2 regions of the Thioalkalivibrio sp. ALE11 genome follow, and region 1 is predicted to be linked to the other one. Evidence: predicted binding sites of a transcription regulator. Region 1 holds the regulator's gene; the other holds the start of a gene.
What was found. Region 1 encodes sigma-54, which starts transcription at its own class of promoters, with help from an activator protein. Its sites were predicted from a motif close to TGGCANGNTNCNTGCTT; they were not measured.

Region 1 (19,483 bases):
CGAGCATCCGGAGCTGGTGACCACCGTGCTGCGGCCGCCCGCGGTGGTCGGGCCACATGCCCACCCGTTGCTGCAACGGATCGCCCGCAGCCGCCTTCACCCCGCCGGGATCGACGCACCGGTGCAGATCCTGTGGGAGGAGGACGCCGCGCGAGCGATCGCCGCCGCAGTCGCCCGCCGTGCCCCGGGCTGCTTCAACCTGGGCACCGAACCGGTGTGGTCGCTGCGCGCCATGGCCCGTCACGGTCGGCGCCTGACCCTGCCGGTGCCCGCCGGCCTCATCCGCAGACTGCACCCGCTGGCCTGGCGCCTGAGCGCGCGCGCCGGCGATCCGGGCTGGGTGCGCGGACTCGACGGCCCGCTGCTCCTGGACTGCACCCGCGCACGCCGGGAACTCGACTGGCAACCCCGGGTCACGACCCCGGAGTGCCTCGAGCGCCTGCGGGCCGGCCATCGATAGGGGGCGACCGGACCGCGCATGCTGCTGCCGCTGCTCGCCGTCGTCGGTGGTCTCGTACTGCTCGCCGCCAGCGCCGATCGCTTCGTGTTCGGCGCCGCCGGCCTGGCGCGCGGGCTCGGGGTCTCGCCGGTGCTGATCGGCCTCACCGTAGTCGCCTTCGGCACGTCGGCCCCGGAGATCATCGTCTCGCTGCTGGCCAGCCTGCAGGGAGCGCCGGGGCTGGCGGTGGGCAACGCAATCGGCTCGAACATCGCCAACCTGGGACTGGTGCTCGGACTGGCCGCCCTGATCGCCCCGGTCATCGCCGGTCACGGGCTGGTACGACGCGAACTGCCACTGTTGCTGCTGGCCACACTGGGCGTGCTGTTGCTGCTGCTGGACGGCCGCCTGGCGCGGGCGGAAGGGGTGATCATGCTGGCCGGTCTGATCGCGATCGTGGTCTGGATGATCCGCGCGGCCCGCCACCCCGGTGCGCCCCCGGAGTCCGACCCCGGGCTGACCCCGCGCCCGCCGGCGGCCACGCCCGGCGGTCTCCCGGCGGCCCTGTGGTGGCTCGCCGGCGGTCTGGTGGCGTTACTGGCGAGCAGCCAGGCGCTGGTCTGGGGGGCAGTCGAGATCGCCACCGCCCTGGGCGCCGGCGAACTGCTGATCGGCCTGACCCTGGTCGCGATCGGCACCAGTCTGCCGGAGCTGGCCACCACCGTGGCCAGCGCACTGCGGCGCGAAACCGGCATGGCCCTCGGCAACGTCGTCGGCTCCAACCTGTTCAACCTGCTGGCGGTGCTGGCGGTGCCCGCCGTGATCGCGCCGCTGGCCGTGGAACCCGCAGTGCTCACCCGTGACTATCCGGTGATGCTGGCCCTGACCGTGGCGGTGCTGCTGGCCGCCCGCTTCGGTGCCGGCCGCATCACCCGCTGGCACGGGGCCCTTCTCCTGCTGGCTTTCAGCGGCTACCTTGTGACTCTCGCAATCACGGCACCGGCATGGATCTGAACCCCGAAACCACCCGCAAGCTCGCCCTCGCGGTCCTCGAGAACGAAGCCGATGCGGTGCGCGGCCTCGCCTCGCGCATCGACGACGCCTTCCTCGCGGCCTGCCGCCACATCCTCGACTGCCGCGGGCGCGTGGTGGTCACCGGCATGGGCAAGTCCGGCCACATCGGCAGCAAGCTGGCGGCCACCCTCGCCTCCACCGGCACGCCGGCGTTCTTCGTGCACCCGGGCGAGGCCAGCCACGGCGATCTCGGCATGATCACCCGCGACGACGTGGTGATCGCGCTGTCGAACTCCGGCGAGACCGACGAGCTCCTGACCATCCTGCCGCTGATCCGGCGCCTCGACGTCCCGCTGATCGCGATGACCGGCAATCCCGGTTCGCGCCTTGGCACCGATGCCAGCGTCCATCTGGACGTCAGCGTGGAACGCGAGGCCTGCCCGCTGGGACTGGCCCCCACCTCCAGCACCACCGCGGCGCTGGCGATGAGCGATGCCCTGGCGGTGGCGGTGCTGGATGCGCGCGGCTTCACCGCCGACGATTTCGCCCGTTCGCATCCCGGCGGCCGCCTCGGGCGGCGTTTGCTGATCCACGTCGGCGACATCATGCATACCGGCGAGGCGATCCCGCGCATCGCGCCCGAGGCGCCGCTGAAGGACGCGCTGTTCGAGATCACCCGCAAGGGGCTGGGACTGGTGATCGTCAGCGACACGGACGACCACATCCTCGGGGTCTTCACCGACGGCGACCTGCGGCGCACCCTGGACAGGGGCGAGAGCCTGGAGACGCTGACCATTGGCGAGGTGATGACCCGGGGCGGGCACACCGCGCGCGCCGACTGGCTGGCCGCGGAGGCCCTGGAGATGATGGAAAGCCGCCGCATCAACGCCCTCCCGGTCGCCGATGCGGACGGCCGACTGCAGGGGGTGATCAACATGCACGACCTGCTGCGCGCGGGGGTGGCCTGATGCATGACGACATCGATCTCGCCGGCCTGCAGCGCGGCACCCGACTGCTGATCCTGGACGTCGACGGCGTGCTGACCGACGGCGCGCTGTTCCTCGGCGACGCGGGCGAACAATACAAGGCGTTCCACAGCCGTGACGGCCACGGCCTGCGCATGGCCATGGACGAAGGCCTGGAGGTCGCGATCCTGACCGGGCGGCAGTCGGCGGTCGTCGAACATCGCCTGCAGGATCTCGGCATCCGCCACTGCATCCAGGGCCGGCGGGACAAGGGGGAGGCACTGACGCAACTGCTGCAGCAGACCGGGCACCGCGCCGACGAGGCCGCGTTCGTCGGCGACGACGTGGTCGATCTGCCGGCGATGCGCCGGGTTGGCCTGGGCATCGCGGTCGGCGACGCCCATCCGTTCGTGCGCCAGCACGCGCAATGGGTCACCACGGCCGGTGGCGGGCGCGGCGCGGTCCGCGAAGTCTGCGAGGACCTGCTGGCTGCACGTGGCCGCCTCGAGGCCGTGCTCGAAAGCTACCTGCACGCATGACCCCGGATCCCCGCCGCGCCCCGCTCGCCGCCCGGCTGCTGGCCGCCGGATGCCTGCTCGCCGGGCCGGCAGCGGCCGAGCCGCCCGCCGAACCCGCGGCCGACGCGGAACCCACGCTGCAGATCGAGGGGTTTACCGCGCATGTCACCGGCGAGGACGGGCGGCCCACCCACCGCCTGCAGGGGTCGCGGCTGCGCGAATACGACCGGGATGCGGTCCAGTTCATCGATGACCCGGAGCTGGATCTGCTGGACCAGCGGGGCCTGAACTGGACCTGGCGCGCCCCGCGCGCGGCACATCAGCCCGATCGCGAACTCCTGCATACCTTCGGCCACACCCGCGGCGTGCGCCCCGAACGCGACGAGCGCGTGCGCACGGTGATCGAGTCACGTGACGTGCGCGTGGCGCTGGACACCCGGCTGACGACTTCGTCGGCCCCGAGCACCCTGGAACAGCCGGGACTGTTCCAGCGGGGCACCGGCCTGCGCGCCGACCCGCAAGCGGATACCATTGGGCTGCTCGCCGAGGTCTACACGCTGTACAGCGACCTGCCGCAGGAGGACCGCCCGGAATGAACCCGGCCACAACCGAACATCGCCGCGCGGGCATCCGCCGACCGGCCCTGCTGCTTGCCGTGACGGGGGTACTCGCACTGTCCCTGGCGGCCCTGCCGGCGACCGGCCGCGAGGATGCCCTGCCGGTGGAGATCACCGCGGACCACGCCGAGATGGACGAACGCGCGGGCACCGGCACCTACACCGGCGACGTGATCGTGGTGCGCGGCGATGCCACGCTGGAAGCGGACCGCGTGATCGTGCACATGCGCGAGCGCCGCCCCTACGAGATCGAGGCCCACGGCGAGCCCGCACGCCTGGAGTCGCCCGATCCCGAGACCGGCGAGACGCGCATCGCCGAGGGGCTGCGCATCGACTATTTCCTCGACGAGGAACGCGTGATCCTGACCGAACAGGCACGCGTCATCACCGCCGCCGAGGATGCCCGCGGGCAGCGCATCACCTACGATCTCGAACGCGACGTGATCCGCGCCGAACGCGGCGACACCGATGACGAGCGCGTGCACATCCGCCTGCAGCCACGCGAGGACGATCCATGACCCCCGCGGCCGACGGCCATCTGGTCGCCCGCGAGCTGAGCAAGCGCTATGGCCAGCGTACCGTGCTGGACGCGATGGATGTGGACCTGGTGCCCGGCGAAGTGGTCGGCCTGCTGGGACCCAACGGAGCCGGCAAGACCACCTGCTTCTACAGCCTGGTCGGACTGATCCGGCCCAATACCGGGCGCATCACCCTGGGCGGGCGCGACATCACCCGGGCGCCCATCCACGAACGCGCCCGCGCCGGGCTGGGCTATCTGCCCCAGGAGGCCTCGATCTTTCGCCGCCTGTCGGTCGAGGACAACCTGCAGGCAGTGCTGGAACTGCGCCCGGAACTCGACCGCCACGAGCGCCGCCGCATCGGCGACGCCCTGATCGAGGAATTCCAGCTGGAGACCGTGCGCCACAGCCCCGGGATCGCGCTGTCCGGAGGCGAGCGGCGGCGCGCCGAGATCGCCCGCGCGCTGGCCGGCGATCCGCAGTTCATCTGTCTGGACGAACCGTTTGCCGGGGTCGATCCGATCTCGGTCGGCGAGATCCAGGCAGTCATCCGCCACCTGGCCGAACGCGGCATCGGCGTACTAATCTCGGATCACAACGTACGCGAGACCCTGGGTATCTGCCATCGCGCGTACATCCTCAGCGAGGGGCGCCTGCTGAGCGCGGGCACGCCGGACGAACTGCTGGCCGACGCCCGCGTGCGCGAGGTCTACCTCGGCGAAAACTTCCGCCTGTGACACCGACCGCCGCACCCGGACGGTGCACAAGCCCGCAGCAAGGGATTACTATTCACTTATGGTGACCAACGCCTTTCCCAACTCATGCTGAAGCCCGGGCTGAATCTGCAGCTCGGTCAGACGCTGACCATGACGCCGCAGCTGCAGCAGGCCATCCGGCTGCTGCAGCTGTCGACGCTGGAGCTCCAGGCCGAGATCCAGCAGGCGCTGGAAAGCAATCCCATGCTGGAACAGGCCGAGGATGACGAACTCGGTGCCGACGCGGGGGACACCGCGGACACTGCCAGCGACGCGAACACCGACGACGGCGAGAGCGGCAGCGACGCCGCCCGCACCGGCGAAACGGTGGATGCCGGCGGCTCGGAGGACGTCATCCCCGACGAGCTGGTGACCGACAGCCGCTGGGAAGACATCTACGACGCCAGCGCCAGCCCGCGCGGTCCGGACGACCGCGACCCGCTGGAGAACACCTCGGACGACGACGGCGGCGGGCTGCAGGATCACCTGCTGTGGCAGCTGCATCTGTCGCACCTGACCCCGCGCGACCAGCGCATCGGCGCCGCCCTGATCGACACCATCAACGGCGACGGCTACCTCGAGGGCGACGTCGAGACCCTGGCCGAGACCATCAGCCGGAGTGAAGAACCCCCCGTCGACACCGACGAGGTCGAGGCCGTACGCCACTGGTTGCAGCACTGCGACCCGCTGGGGGTCGGTTCGCTGGATCTGCGCGAGTGCCTGGAGGTCCAGCTGGGTGAGCTGGCGCCGGACGCGCCCTCGCGCGAGGCGGCGCGCGCGCTCCTCGAACACGGCATGGACGCCCTTGCCCGGCGTGACTACAAGGCCCTGCAGCGCCAGAGCGGCGTACGCGATGGCGACGAGCTGGCCGCGGCGCTGGACCTGATCCGCACGCTCAACCCGCGCCCCGGCGCCCAGATCAGCGAGACACCGCCGGAATACGTGGTCCCGGATGTCTACGTGCGTCATACCGACCGGGGCTGGCAGGTCGACCTGAATCCCGAGATCGCCCCGCGCATTCGCATCAACGACCTCTACGCCGGCATGGTCCGCCAGGTCTCCGATGCCCGCGACAGCGCCTTCATGCGCGATCAGCTGCAGGAGGCGCGATGGTTCATCAAGAGCCTGCACAGCCGCAACGACACCCTGCTGCGCGTGGCGCGAGCGATCGTCGAACGCCAGCAGGGGTTCCTGGAACACGGCGAGGTGGCGATGCAGCCGCTGATCCTGCGCGACATCGCCGAAGCCCTGGAGATGCACGAGTCCACGATCTCGCGGGTGACCACGCAGAAATACATGCACACCCCCCGCGGGGTGTTCGAATTCAAGTATTTCTTCTCCAGTCACGTGGGCACCAGCGACGGCGGGGAATGCTCCGCGACCGCGATTCGTGCCATGATCCGCGAACTCATCGAAGAGGAAACGCCGGGCAAACCGCTCAGCGATTCCCGCCTCGCCCAGATCCTGGCGGATCGGGGCATCAACGTGGCCCGGCGTACCGTGGCCAAATACCGGGAGGGCATGAACCTGCCATCCTCCAGCGAACGCCGCCAGATGGCCGCCATGCCGACCGGAAGCAAACCGAAAGGAGCCTGACCCATGCAGATCAATCTCACCGGACACCACGTCGACATCACCGACGCCCTGCGCGACTACGTCAACGAGAAATTCCAGAAGCTGGAACGCCACTTCGACAAGGTGATCGACGTGCACGTGGTGCTGAACCACGAGAAGACGCAGAAGCTGCACAACAAGGCGGAAGCGAATCTGCAGGTCAGCGGCAACCACATCCACGCCGAGGCCAGCCACGATGACATGTACGCCGCCATCGACGGCCTGATCGACAAGGTCGACCGCCAGCTGATCAAGCACAAGGAGAAGGTCAAGGATCATCATCGCGCCGAGGGCGCCCAGCGCAACCGCGAACAACCCGAGTAAGCCGATGAATCCGGCCGAGCTCATCACCCCGGAGCGCATCGGACTGGAAACCGACTGCTCCAGCAAGAAACGAGCGCTGGAAACCCTCGCCGATCTGCTGGTGGACGGGGCCGCGGACGGACTGGCGGCCAGTGCCGCGTTCGAAGCCATGTCGGCCCGCGAAAAACTGGGCTCCACCGGGCTCGGCCATGGCGTGGCGATCCCGCACGGCCGTCTCGCCGAGCTGGATACGCCCCGCATCGCGGTCCTGCGTCTGGATCAGGGCGTGGATTTCGAAGCCATGGACCACGAACCGGTGGACATCCTGATCGCCCTGCTGGTGCCGGAAGAGGCCACCAGCGAACACCTGGACCTGCTGGCCCAGCTCGCGCGCGGGCTGTCGCAGCCGGACACCCTCGCCGGCATCCGGCGCGCCGCGGACAGCGCGGGGGTCCAGCAGGCCCTCACCCGGGCCCTGGGAGATACCTGACCATGGCCGACCGGGCGGAAGCGGCAGCCGACGGCACCGCGAGCAACATCACCATCGCCGCGCTCACGCGGGCGATGGGGAGCCGTCTGGATCTGCGCTACGTCCACGGAGAGGAAGCCGCGGGCGACCGCGAACTCCTGGGATTCGGCGATGGCGACCTGCCGCTGGCCGGCCACCTGAACCTGATCCGCCCCAACCGCATCCAGGTCATCGGCGACTACGAGGCCCGCTACATCGCCGGCCTGTCCGACGAGCAGCGTGACCACCTGGTGCTGGAAATGGCCCGCACGGGCACCACCATGGTGATCTTCGCCGAGGACACCTGCCCGTTCCCGCGCATGCCGCACACAGGTGACGACCCGCTGCCGGTGATCCTGTGCACGCGCACCTCATCGCACGAAGTCATCGCGCTGCTGCGCTATTTCCTGCAGCAGCGCCTCGCCCATTTCGAGGTGCGCCACGGGGTGTTCATGGAGATCCTCGGGATCGGCGTGCTGATCTCGGGGGCTTCCAGCGTCGGCAAGAGCGAGGTCGCACTCGAGCTGATCTCGCGTGGCCACCGGCTGATCGCCGATGATGCCCCCGAGTTCGCGCGCATTGCCCCGGATATCGTGCGCGGACACTGCCCCGCCCTGCTCCAGGACCTGCTCGAGGTGCGCGGCCTGGGCGTGCTCAACATCCGCGCGATGTACGGCGACTCGGCGATCAAGGGCGGCAAGTATCTGCGCCTGATCATCGATCTGCGCGATCACAACGAGCCCTCGCCGGTGCCGGACGACCGCCTGAACGGGCGCCGCGGCGAGAGCGAGATCCTCGGCCTGCGCATCCCGCTGATCAGCCTGCCGGTGGCGCCGGGGCGCAACATCGCGGTCATGATCGAGGCCGCGGTCCGCAATCACCTGCTGCACATGCAGGGCTACATCGCCGGGGACGATCTGCGCGCCCGCCAGCGGCGCCAGATGGGCGAGGATCAGCAGGAGGAATCCATCTTCCACATCGGCGGGCCCAGCACCACGGTTCCCAACCCCGATCCCGAGGGCTGACCCACATGCGTCTGCTGCTGGTCAGTGGTCTGTCGGGTTCCGGCAAGACCGTCGCCCTGCATACCCTGGAGGACGCCGGCTACTTCTGTGTCGACAACCTGCCGCTGCCGATGCTGCCGGAACTGGTGGAGAAGGTCCGCAGCGGTCATTACGACACCGGCGGTGACCGCCATCTGGCCGTGGGCGTGGACGTCCGTTCGGGCCTCGACGCCCTCAGCGGATTCGGCCAGCTGCTGGGCGAGCTGCGTGGATCGGGCCTGGAGGTCGAGGTGCTGTTCCTCAATGCCTCCGACGAGGTCCTGCTGCGTCGCTACCACCTGACCCGCAGACGCCATCCGCTGGCACGCGACGGCATCCCGCTGGTGGAAGCGATCGGCATGGAACGGACCTGGCTGGGGCACGTGGCGGTGGAGGCCGACCTGACCGTGGACACCAGCCGGCTGTCGATGCACGACCTCGCGCGCACGCTCCGGGCCCGGGTCGGCAGCCGCGAGACCGCCGGCCTGTCGCTGCTGTTCCAGTCCTTCGGCTTCAAGCACGGCTCGCCGCTGGATTCCGATTTCGTGTTCGACGTGCGCTGTCTGCCCAACCCCTACTACGAGCGCGAACTGGCGCCACTGACCGGGCTGGATCCGGCGGTAGCGCATTTCCTCGACAGCCATGGCGAGGTCGGGGCGATGTTCGACTCCATCCACGGCTTTCTCGACACCTGGATCCCGCGGCTGGTGGCGGACCATCGCAGCTATGCCACGGTCTCCATCGGCTGTACCGGCGGGCGCCACCGCTCGGTCTACCTTGTGGAACGGCTGGCAGCTGCGTGGCGCGAACGGGAACATGTTACTGTTAGCACCCGTCATCGCGAGCTCGATTCTCTCTCCCCTGAAACGGAGTAGTTCCATGGGCGTCGGTCTGATCCTGATCACGCATCAAAACCTGGGCGATACACTCCTGCAGACCGCGCAGAGCATGCTGGGAGACCTGCCCGAGGACTGCGAGTCCATGGCGATGTCGCAAAGCGACGATCCGGACGATATCCAGGCGCAGGCCCGCGCCCGCATGGAGACCCTCGACAGCGGTGCCGGTGTGCTGGTCCTGACCGACATGTTCGGCTCCACGCCGGCCAACGTGGCCAGCCGCGTGGCGCGCGGACACAACGCGCGCGTGATCGCGGGCGTCAACCTGCCGATGCTCGTCCGCGTACTCAACTACCGCCATCTGCCCCTGAGCGAACTGGTCAACAAGGCGCTGTCCGGGGGCCATGACGGAATCCTTCTCTGCGACCAGGAATCCAGCGATGCCGCAGCGCGCAGTTCCCATCGTTAACCGGCTGGGCATGCATGCCCGGGCCGCCGCGAAGTTCGTCAGCCTCGCCAGTCAGTACACCGCCGATGTCACCGTCGCCCGCAACGATCAGGAAGTGAACGGCAAGAGCATCATGGGGGTGATGATGCTGGCCGCCGCCCAGGGCTCGGAGATCACCATCCGGACCGACGGCGCGGAGGATGCCGAGGCGGCGCTGGATGCCCTGACCGAACTGGTCGCGGACCGCTTCGGCGAGGAATCCTGAGGCTCACCCCCCCAGAAGACCGCCGGCCAGGGCGAACCACAGCGGCAGGGTAATCAGCGAAAGGGCCGTGGTCAGGGTCACCGCGGCCGCGTACAGCCCCGTATCCAGCCCGAAGCGGTCACAGAACACCAGCCCCAGCACCATCGCCGGCATGGCCGCCTCCAGCACCGTTCCGGTCGCGGGGATCCCCTCCATCCCCAGCAGCCACACCAGCCCCAGCGCCACCGCCGGTGCCAGCAGCAGCTGGATCACCACGACGACCGCCAGCGGTCGCGCGTCGTGTCCGTGAAAGCGGTGGAACACCAGTGCCAGGCCCAGCGCGAACAGCATCAGCGGCGACACCGAATCCGCCAGCAGTCCCAGCCACTCCTCCAGCCAGACCGTCTGCGGCACCCCGCCCAGGTTCAGGGTGACACCGGCGAGGGCGGCCCAGATCGACGGCACCGACAACAGGCCGCGCAACGGATGCACCGCCGGCATGCGACCATCGCCGTAGCGACGCGCGAGAACCACGCCCAGGGTCAGCACCAGCGGCAGGCAGGCGAACAGGTCGTACTGGATGGCCACCGCGCGCCCCGCCTCGCCGAACAGACTGTCGAGGATCGGCAGGCCCAGATAGGTCGCGTTGGGCCAGGCAGCGGCCAGCAGCATCGCGCCCACCGCGGCGCGGTCGGCAGTGCATGCTCGGCACGCACCGGCAGTAACGGCCAGGGTGATCAGGACCGTCGCCCCGGCGACCAGGGCGATGCGGACCGAGTCCAGACCCAGCGGTGCGGTCCACAGGACCTGCAGCACCAGCGCGGGCAGCAGCAGGTAATAGACGAGCGTGGTGAGGACCCGGCGGGCGGTTTCGGCATCCAGACCGCCGGGCTGCAGGATCCGCCAGCCGACCCCGGCAACGATCAGGGCCCCCATCTGGGTCATCACGCTGAACACGGGGGGGAGGGACCTCGTCGGCTTGTCAGGGTCGGTTCGAGTGGCGGACGGAGCGGCCCGGGAACGGGCCGCGGGAGGTTATTGCGGCAGGTGCCGGGCTCAGGCGTTGCCGCCGGCCTGCTGCTCCTGTTCCTGCTGCTGCTTTTCGATGTCGGCGCGCACGGCCTCCATGTCCAGCTCGCGCACCTTGCCCAGCACCTCGTCCAGCTGCGCCGCGGACAGCACGCCGGGCTGCGAGAACACGATGACCTGCTCGCGGAAGATCATCAGGGTCGGGATGGACCGGATCTGGAAGGCCCCGGCGATGCCCTGCTCCTCGTCGGTGTTGACCTTGGCGAAGACGACGTCGTCGTGCTTGTTCGAGGCTTCCTCGAAGGTCGGCGCGAACTGCTGGCACGGGCCGCACCACGGCGCCCAGAAATCCAGGATGACGATGTCATTCCCGGTGATGGTGGATTCGAAGTTGTCCTGCGTGAGTTCCTGAACGGCCATGATCGGCTCCGGCTTGAAATTACGGCCCTTTACCTTAACAGGCCGCCCGGATGCTGTCAGGGAGACGACTGCGCGAGCATGGCCGCCCGCAGACGTTCGAGACGATCGATCGGATCATCGGATTCCAGCAGCGACTGTTTGATCCCGAGATCCACCGGCAGCAGCTCGGCAAGCCGCCCGGCCACCCAGGCCGAATCATCCAGGTGCCGTTCGAGGTGCGACCAGGGCGTGCCCAGCTGATCCAGCAGACGCTCCAGCAGATCGGCCAGCGATGCATAGTCCACCGGCAGGCTGACCGCCGGCCATTCGTCCAGCGGCTCCACCTCGCCCAGCCACAGTCCGTCATCTCCGCGCCGCGGGTTGTGGATCTGCTGGCGCTGCGCCCCCTTGGCGAGGATCCCCAGCAGACCGTCGGAGCGCTGGTCCCAGTCGATGATGCGCGCTTCGGTGCCCACCGCATGGAATCCGACCGTCGGATCCGATTCGTCCGGCGGCTCTTCGCCCTCGGCGGGTGGCTCGATCGCCACCACCACGAAGCCGCTGTCGTCGCGCAGGCACCCGCGCACCATGTCGAGATAGCGCGTCTCGAAGATCCGCAACGGCAGCAGACCACCCGGGAACAGTACGGTGTTCAGCGGAAACAGCGGAAGCGTCTTCATTCGGGGCCGTCCTCTCCACCCTGGCGGTGCCCGGTCCCCCAGCGGGGACCCAGTGCGTGTTCGATCTGCAGGTGATCCAGGACCCGCGCCACCATGAAATCGATCAGGTCCTGCAGACCTTCGGGGCGATGGTAGAACGCCGGATTGGCCGGCATCACCACGGCGCCCATGCGGGTCAGACGCAGCATGTTCTCCAGATGGATCTCGGAGAACGGGGTTTCGCGCACCACCAGGATCAGGCGGCGGCGCTCCTTCAGGACCACGTCGGCGGCGCGCTCGATCAACCCGCGCGAGGCCCCGGTCGCCACCGCCGAGACCGTGGCCGTGGTACAGGGGCACACGACCATCGACTCGGGGGCCGCCGAGCCGCTGGCCACCGGGGCGGTCCACTGATCCGGACCGTAACACTGAATCTGACCCGGCGCGGCAGCGTAGCGTTCACTGAAGAACCGGGCGATCTCCGCCGGCCGCCCGGGCACGCCGAGGTCGGTCTCCATCCCGAGCACCACCTGTCCCGGCTTCGACACCATCAGATGCACTTCGACCCCGGCCTGCACCAGACACTCCAGCAGGCGCAGGCCATAGGGAGCCCCCGACGCGCCGGTCAGGGCCAGGGCGATGCGCCGACTCATGACCGCTCCTCCCGCAGGCGGTCGATCAGGCGCTGATGCAGCCCGCCAAAACCGCCGTTGCTCATGATCACCAGGGTGTCGCCGGGTCGCACGCCGTCCAGCAGCCCCTGCAGCAGCTCATCCACCGACGCCGCCACCGTCAGGCGTTCTTCCAGACGGGTGCGCAGCGGACCGATGGCCCAGTCCAGGTCGGGTGGCCGGTACAGGTGCACGCCGTCGGCGCGATCCAGGGCATCGCCCAGCGCACCCGCGTGCACCCCCATGCGCATGGTGTTGGACCGGGGCTCCAGCGCCACCAGCAGGCGCCCGCCCTCGTCCAGTCCGCCGCGCAGACCCTCGAGGGTCATGCGGATGGCGGTGGGGTGATGGGCGAAGTCATCCAGGACCCGGACCCCGGCGATCTCCGCGCGCAGTTCCTGGCGTCGACGGACCCCGCGAAACTCCGGCAGCGCTGCGAGGCCGGTGGCCAGCGGCACGCCGGCGTGGCGGGCCGCGGCAAGCGCCGCCAGGGCATTGGCCTGGTTGTGCCGACCGCACATCGACCATTCAACGCGACCACGCGGCTGTTCGTTTTCCAGGACCTCGAAGCAGCGCCCGTCGGCAGACAGCGAGCGAGCGCTCAGCGCGACCGCCGAGTCTGCGGGGCCGTCCTCGCCGGTCGCGAGCCGCTCCACCGGTGTCCAGCAGCCGGACTCCAGCACGCGTTCCAGCGCGGCGTCCCCGGCGGGCATCATGATCTTGCCCTGGCCCGGCACGGTGCGCACCAGATGATGAAACTGACGCTCGATCGCCTGCAGATCCGGGTAGATGTCGGCGTGATCGTACTCCAGGTTGTTCAGCACCAGGGTCCGTGGCCGGTAATGGACGAACTTGGCACGCTTGTCGAAGAACGCACTGTCGTATTCGTCCGCCTCGATCACGAAGAACGGCGACTCCCCGAGGCGCGCGCTCACGCCGAAGTTGCCGGGGACCCCGCCGATCAGGAACCCCGGCGCCATGCCGGCGTATTCCAGGATCCAGGCCAGCAGCGAGCTGGTGGTGGTCTTGCCGTGGGTCCCCGCGACCGCCAGCACCCAGCGGTCGTGCAGCACGTGCTCCGCCAGCCACTGGGGACCGGAGGTGTACGCCTGCCCGCGGTCCAGCATCGCTTCCACCGCGGGCGTGCCACGGGTCATCACGTTGCCCACCACCACCGGGACGTCCTCGGGCAGGGCTTCGGCCTCGTAACCCGCGTGGTAAGGGATGCCCGCGGCCGCCAGCTGCTCGCTCATGGGGGGATAAAGCGTCTGCGCGTCGGCCCCGCTCACGCGATAGCCGCGGGCGCGCGCCAGCTGCGCCAGCCCGCCCATGAACGTCCCGCCGATCCCGAGGATGTGCAGATCGGCGGAGCGGTTCATGCCGTCACCGCCCCGGCCACGCCCTGGGTGATCACCGACGAGATCAGCACGAACCCCAGCGCGATCACGACCCCCGCCATGCGGTTCGACAGTTCGAGGGCCTGGTGCAGGATGTGGCCATATACGAACAGCAACCAGCCCAGCAGGAGCAACATGCCCAGCACTGCCAGCGGCGGAGCCTCCCCGGCCTCCGGATCAATCGGAGCGACCAGCGTCAGCAACGCCATCAGCAGGCCGAGGATCGCGCCGGTGCCCACCATCGCGGTATAGGTCTGGACCTGGCGCCCGACAAAGCCCTGAAACCGCAGCGCCAGGGCCACGAAGCCGAACAGCACCGCCACGTCCACCAGATTCATGACCAGGGCCGGGGTCGCGCCATACATCGGCACCCCGATGGCCAGCCCCACGGCCACCGCGACCCCGGTCCAGAACACCGCGAGCGCAGGGTCCGCCGGCAGGTCCTGCGGGCCACGCCGGGCGCGCAGGATGTCCAGCATCACCAGCAGGCCGTTCACTCCTCGGCCTCCATGGCTTCCAGCGCCTCCAGTTCCTCGAGTTCGTCCAGCATTTCTTCGGCCCGCTCGTCGGCTCGCCGGCCCCCGGTAAGGAAATCGCGCCGCTGCAGATACGCCCGGCGCATGGCGATGTAGGGGTCATCGGAAAGCTGTTCGATCATGGCCTCGGTGTCGATCAGCCCCGCGCGCATGTCGACCACGTCCACCACCACCAGGCCGACCCACAGCGGCGTGCGATCGCGCCGGATGCTGCGGACGTTGCGCGGATCGGTCTGACTGTCGACCAGGCGGGCGGGCGCATCCCGCGCGGTGCTGGGCCCCAGCAGCGGCAGCTGCAGATAGGGCCCGGACGGCACGCCCCAGGCACCGAGGGTCTGGCCGAAATCCTCGTCGTTCTTGTCCAGTCCCATCGGCGAGGCGACGTCGATCAGGCCGGCCAGACCGAACGTGGTGTTGAACATCAGCCGGCTGGTATCCGAGGCCGCGGCGTGCAGATTGCCCTGCAACAGGTTGTTGAACAGGACCGTCACGTCGTTGAGGTTGGAGAAGAAATTACCGACGCCCGTCTGCACCGGGTCGGGCAGGCGGCGGTACTGCACGGCCGTGGGCCTGAGGATCGCCTGGTCCACCTCCTGATTGAAGGCGAACATCGCGCGGTTGTACGACTCCCAGGGGTCATCCGGATGGCGGTCCTCGGACGGTACGCTGGCGCAGCCGGCCAGACCAAGCAGCAGACCGAGCGCCAGCCCGGGCACGACCAGCCACCGCAGCATGCCCCGCGCCGACCCTCGCGGACGCCCCGGGAAGCCCATGACCTCAGGTCCCGCTGCGGTTGCGGCTGGCCGCGATCCGCAGGCGCAGCGCGTTGAGCCGGATAAAGCCTTCGGCGTCCTTCTGGTCGTACGCGCCGGCGTCGTCCTCGAAGGTCGCGATGGACTCGTCGAACAGGCTGTCCGGCGACTGGCGACCGGCCACCATCACGTTGCCCTTGTACAGGCGCAGGCGCACCTCGCCGTTGACCACGCCCTGGGACTCGTCGATCGCGGCCTGCAGCATGCGCCGTTCGGGGCTCCACCAGTAGCCGTTGTAGATGATGCTGGCGTAGCGCGGCATCAGCTCGTCCTTCAGGTGGGCGGCCTCGCGATCCAGGGTGATCGACTCCAGCGCCCGGCGCGCGCGCAGCAGGATGGTGCCGCCCGGGGTCTCGTAGCAGCCGCGCGACTTCATGCCGACATAGCGGTTTTCCACGATGTCCAGCCGGCCGATGCCATGGGCCCCGCCGCGCTCGTTGAGCTTCGACAACAGCGCCGCCGGCGACAGCTGCTCGCCGTTGATGGAGACCGGGTCGCCATTCTCGAAACCGATGGTGAGGACCTCGGGCTCGTTCGGCGCCGCCTCGGGCGACACCGACCAGCGCCACATGTCTTCCTCGGAGTCGGTCCACGGATCCTCCAGCGGACCGCCCTCGTAGGAAATGTGCAGCAGGTTGGCGTCCATCGAGTACGGAGACTTCTTGCCCGCCTGGGCATAGTCCACCGGAATGCCGTGCTGTTCGGCGTACGCCATCAGGCGCTCGCGCGAATTGAGATCCCATTCGCGCCACGGAGCGATCACCTCGATCCCCGGCTTGAGCGCGTAGGCACCCAGTTCGAAGCGCACCTGATCGTTGCCCTTGCCGGTCGCGCCATGCGCGATCGCGTCGGCGCCGGTCTCCTCGGCGATCTCCACCAGCCGGCGCGCGATCAGCGGTCGGGCGATGGAGGTCCCCAGCAGGTATTCGCCCTCGTAGACCGTGTTGGCTCGGAACATCGGGAAGACATAGTCGCGCACGAAGGTCTCGCGCAGGTCCTCGATGTAGATCTGCTTCACCCCCAGGGCCTCGGCCTTGGCGCGGGCCGGTTCGACCTCCTCGCCCTGGCCCAGGTCGGCAGTGAACGTGATGACCTCGCAGCCGTACTGCTCCTCCAGCCACTTGAGGATGACCGAGGTATCCAGACCGCCGGAATAGGCGAGGACGACGCGCTTGATGTTCGAACTCATGGGCATGCAATCCTTGGGAAAGACACTGAATCAATGTTTACGCCGGCCAGTCGGCCGGGCGCATCGAGCCATGGCGGCGGGTCCGGCTACCAGGCCGTACCGTCCCCGGGTTCCACCGGCTGCGGAGCGGCCGGGGCACCCCCGGCGGGGTCGGCGTCACCGGCAGCCTCCGGTGCCGGATCCTCACCCGGAGCCCCGGAGCGGCTGCTGTCGCGCTCGCCCACCCACCAGATCTCGGCGCGACGGGCATCGCGTGACTCGTCCTCGACCCCGGGAGCGACGCCCCCGGCCTCGATTTCGATCTCGGCTTCGCCCAGGCCGGCCTCGCCAAGCGCGTCACGCACGGTTTCGGCCCGCTGCTGGCTGATTCGCCGGTTCACTCTGTCCGGGCCTTCGGCATCGGTCAAGCCGATCACCCGCAATCGTGGCCCTTCGACCCCGTCCAGCGCGGCCACCACCCGGTCCAGCGTCGCCCGGGCCTCACCGTCCAGAGCCGTGCGCCCGGAATCAAAATAGACCACCCAGCGCTCGCGTGCCGTTCCGTCACCGGCCTCCGGGGCTCCTTCGGCCATACGCTGCTCCGCCTGACAGATGCGGAATCCCTCGACCCGGCGGCCGAAACGGATGCCACGGAAATGCACGATGTCCTCGCCGTCGGGGAACCCGATGCGCACATCATGGCCGGCGAGCAAACGGGCCTTGAGGGCCTGCACGCGATCGTCCGGCACACGGAAGCGGTCGTCCGGGCCCGCCCGCAGCATCAGCGACAATGGCGCCGGGCCGTCGCCGGGCAGCCATTCCGGTGCCCCGGTTTCCAGCGGCGCCTGCGAGCGCCCGGACATGGGATAGGGCGGATCCCAGAACGCGCGGACCGCCAGACCGGGACGGGTCTCGAACTGCAGCGAACCGCCGTGGCGCACCCGCTGTTCCAGGCGGCACAGGTCGTCGATCTCGACGCGGGTCCAGTCCGAGCGCTCGAGCGTCTCCTGATACAGCGTGCCGCCCGGCGCCGGAGCGGCCAGCAGGACCAGCGCGGCGCCGGTCAGCCAGGCCGCCAGCCGCCCGGCGACCCGCGGCAACCCCGGACGTGACTCGCGGCGCACCCGCCTCTAACCCTTCTTCGGCGGCAGGATATCGGTGATCGAGCCGTGCGCGGCCTCGGCGGCAAAGGCCACCGTCTCGCTGAGCGTCGGATGCGGATGCACGGTCAGGCCGATATCTTCCATCTCCGCGCCCATCTCCAGCGCCAGCATCGCCTCGCCGATCAGGTCGCCGGCGGACGGGCCGACCAGGCCGGCGCCGATCACCCGGCCCTCGGCGTCGAACAGCAGCTTGGTCATGCCGTCCTCGGCGCCCAGCGCGATCGCCCGGCCGGAGGCGGCCCAGGGGAATACGCCCTTCGTGTATTCGATGCCGTCGGCCTGCGCCTGCTCCTCGGTCACCCCCATCCACGCGACCTCCGGGTGGGTATAGGCCACCGACGGGATCGCGCGGGCGTCGAAGTGCACCTTGTGCCCGGCGATCACCTCCGCGGCGACCTTGCCTTCGTGGGTCGCCTTGTGCGCCAGCATCGGCTGGCCGACCACGTCGCCGATGGCGAAGATGTGCTCGACATTGGTGCGCTGCTGGCTGTCGACCTCGATGAAGCCGCGCTCGCTGACCTGCACCCCGGCGGCCTCGGCGTTGATCTTCGCACCGTTCGGGCTGCGCCCCACGGCGACCAGCACGCGGTCGAAGGTGCCCTCTTCCGGCAGACCCTTGGCCTCGCCCTCGAAACGGCAGACGATGCCCTGCTCGGTGGCCTCGGCCCCGGTCACCTTGCTCTTGAGGAAGATGTTCTCGAAGCGCTTCTTCGCGCGCTTCTCGAACGGGCGCACGATGTCGCGGTCCGCCCCCGGCATCAGGGTATCGGACAGTTCCACCACCGTGACCTTCGTGCCCAGCGACTCGTACACGCAGGCCATCTCCAGGCCAATGATGCCGCCGCCGACCACCAGCATGCGCTCGGGGATGTCGGCCAGATCCAGCGCGTCGGTGGAGTCCATCACCCGGTCATCGTCCCAGGGAAAGCCGGGCAGTTTCACCGCCTGCGACCCGACGGAGATGATCGCGTGCTCGAAGCCGATCACCTCGCGGCCATTGTCGCCCTCGACCGCGATGCTGTGGGCCCCGGTGAATTCGCCGACGCCCTGCACCACGCGCACCTTGCGCTGCTTGGCCAGCTGCTTGAGGCCGCCGGTCAGCTTCTTGACCGTCTTGTCCTTGTAGCCGCGCAGGCCGTCGAGGTCGATCTCCGGCTCGCCGAACTTGATGCCCAGCGCGGCGAAGCGCTCGGCCTCGTGCAGCACCTCGCCGGCGTGCAGCAGTGCCTTGGACGGGATGCAGCCGACGTTCAGGCAGACCCCGCCGATCTGCGGGTAGCGCTCGACCATCACGACATCCAGCCCCAGATCCGCGGCGCGGAAGGCGGCGGTGTAGCCGCCGGGGCCGGAGCCCAGCACCAGCACCTGGCACTGGCTGTCGGTGTTCGGGTCGGCCGCGGCCTGCGGCGCCGGGGTGGAGGACGCCCCGGCCGCGCCGGCAGGTTCCGCGGACGCCGCCTCGGTATCCTCCGCCGGGGCGGGCGAAGCCTCGCTGTCCGCGGCCTCCGCGCCGGCCTCCAGTTCCAGGATCGGATCCCCCTGAGACACCCGCTGGCCGGTCTTTACGTGCACGGATTTGACCGTACCCGCCTGCGGTGCCGGGACATCGATGGTCGCCTTGTCCGATTCGAGCGTGATCAGCGGGTCTTCCGGGGCGATCGTGCTGCCCGGCTGGACCAGGACCTCGATGATCTCGACATCCTTGAAATCGCCGATGTCGGGGACTTCGACGGTGGTGGTCTGACTCATGACAAAGCTCCGGTGATTACAGCAGCATGCGCCGCATGTCGGACAGCAGCGCGCTCAGCGTGGTGGTGAAGCGGGCAC
Region 2 (3,525 bases), on a different contig from region 1:
GCCCACGCTCCCCTGGGTGCGCCGGAGCACCCAGGCCAGCACCACGATCGCCACGATCACGATCATCAGCCCGCCAATCAGCTGCGTCAGGTAGGCTGCGGCGTTCATTGCGCCGCCGTCCTCGTCGGCCAGGGCGCCGGCCGGCAGCCACGCCAGCAGCCAGAGCGATCCGGAAAGAACACGCGAGCACATGACTATTTCAGCTTCCGGATGCGTTCGCTGGGGCTGATCACGTCGGTCAGGCGGATCCCGAATTTCTCGTTCACCACCACGACCTCGCCGTGCGCGATCAAGGTCCCGTTGACCAGCACGTCCAGCGGCTCCCCGGCCAGGCGTTCCAGTTCCACCACCGAACCCTGGTTGAGCTGGAGCAGATTACGAATCGGGATGCGGGTGCGGCCGATCTCCATGGAGATGGTCACCGGCACGTCCAGCACCATGTCCAGATTCACGTCTTCTTCTTCGCCGCCCCCGGAATCGGTCAGTTCATCCGGTTCCAGCGGCTGCGCATTCGGATCCGGCTTGTGCTTGCGTTCCCGCTCGCCCCCGGCGGCCGCCTTGCTGCGGCCGCCGGTGCCAGTGGAGGCGGCGTTGGCCGCATCGCTCTCGTGCGAATTGGACTGCGCCTGGGCCAGCAGCGCGTCGGGGTCCTCCGCCTCGCCCCCGGAGCTGTCATCCTGCTCCGCCAGGGCCGCAGCCCATTCATCGGCCAGGGCATCCTGATCCACCGACTCCTCGCCGTCGCCCTGTTCGGTTTCCTGATCCGGACGCTTGTCGTCGTCTGCCATCGTCCTGTCCTCTTGCCTATCGTTGTACGCGACCGGTGATCTTGATCGCGTTCTGGCCATTCGAAACCCCGAACTTGCCGCGCAGTAGCGGGATGTCCTCGACCTTCAGAGTGACTTCTTCGGGGATGTCCACCGGAATGATGTCGCCCGGCTTGATGTCCAGCAGCTCCTGCACGGTGACCTCCGCCTCGGTGAGCACCGAGGCGATCTCCACGTCCGCGTCCTGAACCTCTTCCCGCAGGGCGTTCATCCAGCGCTGATCGACATCGGAGCGATCCGACTGGATACCGGTATCCAGCTGCTCGCGGATCGGTTCGATCATCGAATAGGGCAGGGTCACGTGGAGATTGCCGCCGCCCCCATCCAGCTCGATGTGGAATTCGTTGATCACAACGATCTCGGTGGGGCTCACGATGTTCGCGAACTGGGGGTTGACCTCGGAGTTGAGAAACTCGAAGTCGATGTCCATGACCGGCTCCCAGGCCTTGGTCATGTCCTCGAACGCGCCCTCGAGGATGCTGTGCACCACCCGCATCTCCATCGGGGTGAAGTCACGGCCCTCGATGCGGGTATAGAAGCGCCCGTCGCCGCCGAAGAAGTTGTCCACCAGGATGAACACCAGCTTGGGGTCGAACACGAACAGGCCGGTGCCGTGCAGCGGATGCGCACGCACCAGGTTCAGGCTGGTGGGCACGAACAGCGAGTGCATGTACTCGGAAAACTTGGTCAGCCGGGTGCCGCTGACCGAGATCTCGGCCGAACGCCGCAGCATGTTGAACAGTCGCACGCGCAGGTGCCGCGCAAATCGCTCGTTGATCATCTCGAGCGTGGGCATGCGCCCGCGCACGATCCGGTCCTGGGTGGCGAAATTGAACTCGCGCGCCTGACCGTCGTGGGGAAACTCTTCCTCCTCGGTCTCGACGTCGCCGGAATCGACGCCGTGCAGCAGCGCGTCGATCTCGTCCTGGCTCAGGATGTCGGTTTGCTGTGCCATGACGCGCGCCTTACTGCATGACCAGTTCGGTGAACACCACGCGCTCCAGATCGGAGGGCGCTTCGCGCGACTCCAGGATCGCACGGACAGTGGCCGTCAGATCCTCCGCCAGCGCTTCCTTGCCTTCCCGCGTGTTCAGCTCGGTATATTCCTGATCCGAGAGGACGCCGAGGATGTCGTTGCGGACTACGGGCAGGTGATCTTCCACGGCTTCCAGGACCGCCGGGTCGGTGGACACCAGACCGATCTGCACGCGCAGGAACTGCACGCTTCCCGGGGCATCGATGTTCACCGTCATGGGATCGAGCGACGAATAGTGGCGCTCGGGCGGCTGATCTTCCGCCGTTTCGTCGGCGTCCTGCGACAGCAGGAACCAGGCGGCCGCGCCCCCGCCGCCGGCGAGCAGAACCGCAACGACCAGGAGGATGATGATCATCCATTTCCTGCCGCCGCCCCCCTTGTTCTCGAGTTCGACTTCCTTCTCCGCCATGACACACCCGCATTGCGTGGATTCGCTGCCGGAACCCAAGCAAGCGCGGTGCCATGAATCATTACTGTTTTATAAACAGGGAGTTGAATCCATCTGAGGGGGTGTGGTGCGTTATCCGGAGGATCGAGCGTCCGGCGTATGCGTCAACGAACCGGACGCTCCATCGATGGAGAAGTCGAGATTCTGGCGGCCGGCCTGCCGGAACGGACCTCAGGCAAACAGGTCCACCCGACGGTTGAGGAAGGAAAGGGTGCTGCCGGGAGCGACGGGACCTTCTTCGTCGTCGCTCTCTTCGCCCTCCGCACCCGTGGCGACGCCGGGTTCATCCCCGCTTCCGTAACCGTCGCCGGCCATCTCGGTATCCGCGGAATCGTCCGGCGGTTCATCCGACACCGAGGCATCGGCGAGCTCGAGCCCGCTGTCGGCGAGACTGTCACGCAGGCGCGGCATTGCCGCTTCCAGCACCTCACGGGTCACGGGGTTGGTACTGAAGAACTGTACACTGGCACGGTCCCCCTCCATGCTGACCCGCACATCCAGGACCCCCAGCTGAGGCGGATGCAGTTTCATCTCGGTGCGCCCGCCACGGGCCTGCGCCATCATCTGGATCTGCTCCGCGAGCTGGCGATCGCCCGAAGTCTGCAGCAGCCGGGTCAGATCCAGCCGCATCCCGCCGCCCCGCGCACCCTCGGCATCGGAGGCCTGGGCTGCCGGTTGGGCCAGTGCCTGGGCATTCTCACGGCCGCTGCGCGCCGATTCCGAGGCCTGTGTCAGCCACTGGGCCAGGACCTCGGTGGTCCCCTCACGCGAACCACCGCCGGTCAGCGTCCCCGGAGCCAGTTCCTGCAGCCGCGACCCCTGGTTCTGCCCTTCCGGACCGGCCTGCAGGAACAGGCGCATCAGAGAAACCGGGATGCCGTCGCCCGCCGCTCCGGACCCGGGCCCGTCTTCCAGCAGACTGCGCAGCTCGCGGCCGTCGATCTCTCCGTCACCTTCCTCGCCGGTCAGCCAGCCGGGCGGCAATTGCATGCCGTCCACAGCGGTCAGATCCTGCCCTTGCAGGAGATCCTGGAAGCGCTGGATCAGTCCTTCCAGATCCAGCTCGGCCAGCTCGGAATCATCCACCCCGAGCGCGCCCAGCATCGCTTCCAGCTGCGGGCGGAGTGCCTTCAGGAAACCGTCTTCCCCGCCTTTTCCCTTGTCTTTCAATTCCTTGAGCCGATCCATGCCCTCGCCGCCGTCGAGCAGCTGTG

Region 2: the regulator sigma-54 is predicted to act here: its motif matches at 2,310-2,326, upstream of fliL (flagellar basal body-associated protein FliL).

Annotation. Positions count from the first base shown of each region.
Region 1 covers NZ_KB906171.1:54,660-74,142, forward strand. Annotated here, with positions in the region: gene F620_RS0109920 (NAD-dependent epimerase/dehydratase family protein) at 1-460, shown strand, start outside; gene F620_RS0109925 (calcium/sodium antiporter) at 479-1,453, shown strand; gene F620_RS0109930 (KpsF/GutQ family sugar-phosphate isomerase) at 1,444-2,421, shown strand; gene F620_RS0109935 (HAD family hydrolase) at 2,421-2,957, shown strand; gene lptC (LPS export ABC transporter periplasmic protein LptC) at 2,954-3,532, shown strand; gene lptA (lipopolysaccharide transport periplasmic protein LptA) at 3,529-4,071, shown strand; gene lptB (LPS export ABC transporter ATP-binding protein) at 4,068-4,808, shown strand; gene F620_RS0109955 (RNA polymerase factor sigma-54) at 4,893-6,422, shown strand; gene hpf (ribosome hibernation-promoting factor, HPF/YfiA family) at 6,426-6,764, shown strand; gene F620_RS0109965 (PTS sugar transporter subunit IIA) at 6,769-7,233, shown strand; gene hprK (HPr(Ser) kinase/phosphatase) at 7,236-8,276, shown strand; gene rapZ (RNase adapter RapZ) at 8,282-9,169, shown strand; gene F620_RS0109980 (PTS sugar transporter subunit IIA) at 9,174-9,599, shown strand; gene F620_RS0109985 (HPr family phosphocarrier protein) at 9,571-9,843, shown strand; gene F620_RS0109990 (AEC family transporter) at 9,847-10,779, opposite strand; gene trxA (thioredoxin) at 10,879-11,271, opposite strand; gene F620_RS0110000 (LON peptidase substrate-binding domain-containing protein) at 11,328-11,930, opposite strand; gene F620_RS0110005 (flavin prenyltransferase UbiX) at 11,927-12,562, opposite strand; gene mpl (UDP-N-acetylmuramate:L-alanyl-gamma-D-glutamyl-meso-diaminopimelate ligase) at 12,559-13,959, opposite strand; gene F620_RS0110015 (hypothetical protein) at 13,956-14,474, opposite strand; gene F620_RS0110020 (VacJ family lipoprotein) at 14,471-15,247, opposite strand; gene F620_RS0110025 (argininosuccinate synthase) at 15,291-16,514, opposite strand; gene F620_RS0110030 (OmpA family protein) at 16,601-17,593, opposite strand; gene lpdA (dihydrolipoyl dehydrogenase) at 17,624-19,405, opposite strand; gene aceF (dihydrolipoyllysine-residue acetyltransferase) at 19,422-19,483, opposite strand, start outside.
Region 2 covers NZ_KB906168.1:58,975-62,499, forward strand. Annotated here, with positions in the region: gene fliO (flagellar biosynthetic protein FliO) at 1-192, opposite strand, end outside; gene fliN (flagellar motor switch protein FliN) at 195-788, opposite strand; gene fliM (flagellar motor switch protein FliM) at 805-1,782, opposite strand; gene fliL (flagellar basal body-associated protein FliL) at 1,793-2,272, opposite strand; gene F620_RS0107175 (flagellar hook-length control protein FliK) at 2,483-3,525, opposite strand, start outside.